2 regions of the Acinetobacter sp. ANC_7513 genome follow, and region 2 is predicted to be linked to the other one. Evidence: predicted binding sites of a transcription regulator. Region 2 holds the regulator's gene; the other holds the start of a gene.

Region 1 (3,438 bases), on a different contig from region 2:
TTGCGAATCCAGCATCCCTTCATCCATGTTGATGTCGATGATTTGCGCACCGGCTTCAACTTGTTGACGTGCCACATCTAAAGCTTCGGTGAAGTTACCTTCTTTAATTAAACGAAGGAATTTTTTAGAACCTGTCACGTTGGTACGTTCACCGACGTTGACGAATAATGAATCTTTGGTGATGTTGAATGGCTCTAAACCACTCAAACGACATGCAGGTTCAATTTCAGGGATTTGACGCGGTGCAATACCTTCAACCGCTTGCGCAATCGCACGAATATGATCCGGCGTCGTACCACAACAACCACCCGTAATGTTAATTAAGCCACTTTCAGCAAATTCTTTAATAAATGCTGCAGTTTCTTCAGGAGTTTCATCATAACCACCGAAGGCATTTGGTAAGCCTGCGTTTGGATGCGCTGAAACAAAAGTATCCGCAACGTCAGACACGGTTTTGACGTGTGGACGCATCGCATCTGCACCCAGTGCACAGTTAAAGCCAATCGATAAAGGCTCTGCATGGCGCATTGAGTTCCAGAACGCTTCTGCGGTTTGACCTGTGAGTGTACGCCCAGATGCATCGGTAATGGTGCCCGAAATCATAATTGGCAGTTCGTAACCAATTTCTTTAAACACTTCTTTCACTGCAAAGATCGCAGCTTTGGCATTTAGGGTATCGAAGACCGTTTCAATCAAGATGATGTCTGCACCACCTTCAATCAATGCCTTAGTCGCTTCAATGTAGTTAACTTTTAACTCATCAAAGGTGATGTTACGGAATGCCGGATCATTTACATTTGGTGAAATTGAAGTGGTACGTGACGTTGGTCCTAATACGCCTGCGACAAAACGTGGCTTTTCAGGTGTTGAGTATTTTTTACATGCTTCTTTGGCAATTCGAGCTGCTTCACGGTTAATCTCAGGAACCAAATCTTCCATATGGTAGTCAGACATTGAAACACGCGTTCCATTGAACGAGTTGGTTTCAATAATATCTGCACCAGCTTCAAGATAAGCTTCATGAATGCCTTGAATAATCTGTGGCTGAGTTAGAACCAATAAGTCGTTATTACCCTTAAGGTCGTAGGCCCAATCCTCAAAACGTTCACCACGGTAATCAGCTTCTTCCAATTTGTGGCGTTGGATCATGGTACCCATTGCACCATCAATAATCAGGATACGTTTGGCAAGAAGCGCTTTTAAGGTGGCGAGGGTAGACATCAAATGACTCTCACAAAAATCTGCACAAATAATGGTGCAATATTTTAGCAGAGTTACGTCCACTTTTCTGATAAATAAAAATTTATGAACCTATTCCCAAAAAATTAAGGATGAATTTCATCCATCAACTACGATGATCAACCTATCAAAACTGAAACTGTCTATATTTCATCATGTTGTCATAATCTAATGTAATAATAACTGCCGTTGTAACAAATGTGACAGTGATGTCATCTTTATTTCATCTATTTAATTACCGATTGAAATAAAGATTAAAGACGAGGTTTTTGTATTAACTATCTGATTATTATTGTTAAATTTTGAATATTATTAGTTTTTAAAGTTTAATTTTCTTAAATAAGTGTCATTTGGATGACTTATATGACAGCTCTTTGTCATATAATTGTAATAATTAAATTGAACAATAGAGGGGATATTTATCCTCTTTCTCTGCTTGCATGAATTCTAATCAAACTCCAGTTTCAGATTCAGCACAATCGTCAACGCCTATGCAGTCGACGAATGTTCACGTGCCAACGCCGAAATTCTTTATGCCAGTGTTCCTTACACTGATTGTTTCAACCTTGATTTACATTGGTTTTCAGTTGGCTGCTGATTTATCTCATGTGCCTGCTTTAAATCTTTATGCTGTGATCATGTTGGCCACGGCATTGTTTATCGCATTGGGTTTCGAGTTCGTTAACGGTTTCCATGACACGGCCAATGCTGTGGCAACGGTCATTTATACCAACGCTTTATCTGCACCTGTCGCTGTAATGTGGGCAGGCTTCTGTAACTTCCTTGGCGTAATGGTCGCAAGTGGTGCAGTTGCCTACGGTATTATCGCGCTATTGCCTGTTGAATTGATTATGAACGTCGGTTCAGGTGCTGGTTTTGCCATGGTCTTTGCCATGTTGATTGCCGCAATCGTATGGAACTTAGGAACATGGTTCCTCGGTATCCCTGCTTCTAGCTCTCATACACTGATCGGTTCGATTTTAGGTGTGGGCATCATGAACTACATCTTAAACGCAGGTAATGGTGCGTCAGGTGTAGACATGGAACAGGTGATGAAAGTGGGTAAAGCACTTTTATTCTCACCATTAATCGGTTTTGCATTTGCGGCTGTATTGTTCTTATTGGTTAAAAAAATCTTTAAGAAACAAGTGGAATTATTCCAACCACCAGAAGGGAATAAACCGCCGCCGCCACTTATTCGTGCCATTTTGATTTTCACGTGTACCGGTGTAAGTTTTGCACACGGCTCAAATGATGGTCAAAAAGGTATGGGTCTGATTATGTTGATTCTGATCGGGATCGTGCCATTGGCATACTCTTTAAACAAGAGTCTAGATCAACAACATATCCAAACGTTTGGTCAGTTATCTGCTGAAACTGCTGATTTGATTTATCCAAATCACCAAGATATTCCAGATGAAAAAGCACGTCAAATTATCACGTCATATATCCAAACCAAAGAAATCACACCTGAAGTTGTGCCAGCTTTGGCAAGCTTGACGGATCATTTAGGTGAAAAAGTAGGAAGCTACACATCCATTAAAGATGTTCCTGAAGATCAAGTGGCTGAATTCCGTAATGATATGTACCTCAGCACGACTGCATTCAAGCGTTTAGATAAAGCAGAAGCTTTACCTGCCATGACTGAAGCGCAAGAAAAAACAGTGGACAACTACCGTGATAACTTAGATTCATTCCTTCAATACATTCCAACATGGGTGAAAGTTGCGACTGCATTGGCATTAGGTCTAGGGACGATGGTAGGCTGGAAACGTATTGTTGTTACCGTTGGTGAGCGTATTGGTAAACAACACATGACTTATGGTCAGGGGATGTCTGCAGAGCTAGTTGCAATGTCAACGATTGCTGCTGCTGATGGCTTTGGTATGCCAGTGTCAACAACACACGTTTTAAACTCTGCTGTAGCAGGTACGATGGTTGCGAATAAGTCGGGCTTAAACTTCCAAATGGTTCGCACAATCTTATCAGCGTGGATTTTCACACTGCCAGCAACAATCTGTTTGTCAGGTGGTTTATTCTGGTTGTTCCTTCAGTTCACCTGATTGAAATCAATACTTAAAGACTAAAAAAGCGCTGAACAATCAGCGCTTTTTTTATGATCAATTGTTTATGACGCTTATTTTTGGAATTTAGACCAAAGTTTTTTCAAGGGGAGTTTTTCCTCAGCAAAACCATATA
Region 2 (3,438 bases):
GCGAACTCAACTGTAGTAATGGGTGAAGCGTTGGGTCATCTTATTTGAGTATATCTTTTGAATAAGAAAAGCGCCTAAGGCGCTTTTTTTATTCGTGCATTTTATACAAGCGTTCTTTGGGAAACACGGCAATAAATGTAGAGCCTTCGTTTTCTTTCGACTCGATTTCAATATGTGCGCCATGTTGCATAAGTACGTGCTTAACGATGGCAAGGCCTAAACCAGTACCACCTGTTTGACGACTGCGTGCACTATCCACACGATAAAAACGCTCAGTTAAACGCGGTAAGTGTTTTGGATCAATTCCAATACCAGTATCCTGAACAGAAAAATAGCCACGTTCTCCATCATCATGCCAGCCGATGGTGATGGTGCCACCTTTCGGGGTGTACTTTATGGCATTGGTAATTAAGTTGCTAAATGCACTCGCCAATTCCATATCTGAACCAATTAAGTCACAGTGGCTGTCTATATCAAGGTTAAGTGTATGACCATAATCAATATTGTAAGCTTGCGCATCATCAAACAGATGGTTCATTAAACTTGGCATTTCGATAATTTGATTTTTCGCAATTTGTTTTTCATTTTCTAAACGAGACAAAAGCAAAAGATCATTGACCAATGCATTCATGCGTTTAGTTTGCGATTGCATTTGTTCAAAGGCACGTTTCCAACGCGGATTGATATCTTCTTGATCTGTGAATGTTTCGATATACCCACTTAACACTGTGAGTGGTGTTCTTAATTCATGTGAAATATTGTCAACAAAATCTGAACGCATTTGCTCGAGATTTTTCATACGCGTAATGTCGTGCGCAACTAAGAGGCGACTTTCATTGCCAAAGCGAGTCAGTTTGATTTGCGCGTACTTATTATCATGGTTCACCAATTTAATTTTTACACCATCTGGTGCTTGATTGGTATTATGAAAATATTCAATAAAATCTGGCTGGCGAATAATCGTGAGCAGGTTGCGGCCACGATCAACAGCTTGAATGCCAAATAACTTTTCCGCAGCAGGATTCCACCATTCGATTTGATGGGAATCATCCGTAAGAATAATCGCTTCTGATAAAGCCACGAGAGAAGATTGAGTTCGATCGATCAGTCCAACCATTTCAGACTGAACAATACGTTCTTGGCGTTGAGCCCGATATACATTGAACAGTAATGCCCCCCAGATTCCATTTAAATTTGGTGGTACATCGTAAGGACGATTCGAAATCCAATCATTGACTAAATATAATGAGCGTAATTGGATACCAAAAAATATGAGACAGGCAATGCCTAAGCATATCCAAAGATAGCCAATCCCTAACCCGATACAGCCCGCAATAATCAGTAGAAATACCAGTAAACGTAAGTCTTGCTTGGCAAAAGTCCATAAACTGCTATATAGAAACTTTTGATGTTCACGTGCCAATTCTGGGACGGGGTAGGGTTCGTACATAAAATCTAAATTAACCTAAAGCAACATCAGCTCGTGTTGAAAAACGATAGCCAGTACCACGCACAGTTTGAACATAACGGTCTGCACCATAAGGTTCGAGCACCTTACGTAAGCGACGGATATGGACGTCGATGGTTCTGTCTTCAATATACACATTTCCACCCCATACCTGATCAAGTAATTGAGCACGGGTATAGGCACGTTCTGGATGAGTCATAAAGAATGCCAATAGACGATATTCTGTTGGCCCCATATCAAGAATATTTTGATTATAGCTGACACGTTGGCTTACTGGGTCAAGAATTAAGCCATTTGCATCAATGGTTTTTTCGCCATTTAACGCATTTGCACGTCTTAACACTGCTTTAATACGGGATACCAACTCACGTGTTGAAAATGGTTTCGTCATATAGTCATCTGCACCAGCATCAAGACCTTGAACTTTATGGTCTTCTTCGCCACGCGCAGTCAACATAATGACTGGAATTTCTGAAAGTGTTTCATCACGCTTAAGGCGACGACACAAATCTACGCCACTCACGCCACCCGGTAACATCCAGTCGAGTAGGATAAGCGCTGGACGTTGATCAACAATCATTTGATGTGCTTGTTTCGCATCTTCTGCTTCCAAGCATTGAAAGCCTGCCATATCTAAAGAAGTATGGATCATTTCCCGAATTGGGAGCTCGTCGTCGACAATTAAAATGTAGTCATCTTTCACAACGCAATATCCTATGATGAACGGTGAACCGTTTTATATTTATGACAGGCTTATTACAAAGATTAATTATGACAGTATCATTGCAAGATGGAAATCGAAGTTAAATATAGCAATGTTTTGTGACAATTAGGCTGATATTTTGTCTCATTGATATTTATTAATCTGAAATTAAATCAATATCTTAAATTTACTTACGATTTGTCACAATTTCTTCATCTTAATTTGATGCTACTTTTTCATTAGATCATTCAATAGGGCGAGAAAAACGGTTTTACATGCCTGAACGACCTCAGCACGTGGAAGTTTAAAACCACCTACTACCCAGCGAACAGCAACTTGAGTGACATAGCCATTTAGACCAGTTGCAATCAAGGAGATCTCTTTTTCAGTGAGATGGGTATGTGGCATCATTAATGTGACAAAGGCATGAATCATTCGGTCGAAACGGCCCATTGTTTCTTGAATGGTTGCATGATTATGAAGTTCTTGGACGAGCATTGCATCAATATAAATAATCCGAGCGGTACGCGGATCATCTTCTAAAAAACTAAAGAACGCATTTAGACCTGCATCAATCATGTTGAGAGGCTCAGGAGAGGCTTTCATAATAGCTTGCATTAATGTTTGTTGAAGCTTCTCAATCAGTTCTAAAAAGATCGTTTGGAATAAGTTTTCACTTTTCTTAAAAGATTCATAAAAGTAACGTTCAGTTAATTTCGCTTGTGTGCAAATATCTTTAACGGTTACTGAGAAAAAACCATGAGTTCCATATGCTTCAATACCCGCTTCAATAAGTTTCTCACGGCGTGCTTGTTTGCGTTCAGTTAAGGACATCCCTTTAAATTGACGCTCTTTTGCGGGAGGCTTTTCAATCGCTTGCTCGTGTTCTGATGGAGTGAGGTTCTCTGGGTTCATAGCAATTCGAGTCTTTTTATAAAAGTGTTATGCTGCGGTCAGTATAGAGTACTGATCAGCTAAAGATACTAAATTGGCCTATAGTAACAATAAAAATGGTCGATAGTTACATTGACAATAATAATTGTCAAAATTATAGTGAACATGAATGACCCAGATCAACGCTGTGGTGCATAAAAATCAAAAAAAGGATTCACAATGAAAAATTTTAAAAACAAAGTGGCTGCAATCACAGGTGCAGGTTCTGGTATTGGTCAACAACTTGCGGTGTTACTGGCCAAGCAAGGTTGTCATTTGTCTTTAAGTGACGTAAATGAAAAGGGCTTAGCAGAAACAGTTGAACTGACGAAGA

The links. Region 2 encodes PhoB, which activates phosphate uptake and scavenging genes when phosphate is short. Its sites were predicted from a motif close to TGTCATNAANCTGTCATAA; they were not measured.
Region 1: a site for PhoB is predicted at 1,388-1,406, ahead of AC1M9B_RS06095 (inorganic phosphate transporter). Genes of this name have one in related genera too.

Annotation. Positions count from the first base shown of each region.
Region 1 is NZ_JBWYIW010000003.1:202,034-205,471, reverse strand. It holds gene metH (methionine synthase) at 1-1,221, opposite strand, end outside; gene AC1M9B_RS06095 (inorganic phosphate transporter) at 1,680-3,302, shown strand; gene AC1M9B_RS06090 (hypothetical protein) at 3,377-3,438, opposite strand, start outside.
Region 2 is NZ_JBWYIW010000002.1:174,815-178,252, reverse strand. It holds gene asd (archaetidylserine decarboxylase) at 1-48, shown strand, start outside; gene phoR (phosphate regulon sensor histidine kinase PhoR) at 89-1,450, opposite strand; gene phoB (phosphate regulon transcriptional regulator PhoB) at 1,461-2,171, opposite strand; gene AC1M9B_RS04780 (TetR/AcrR family transcriptional regulator) at 2,400-3,086, opposite strand; gene AC1M9B_RS04775 (SDR family NAD(P)-dependent oxidoreductase) at 3,285-3,438, shown strand, end outside.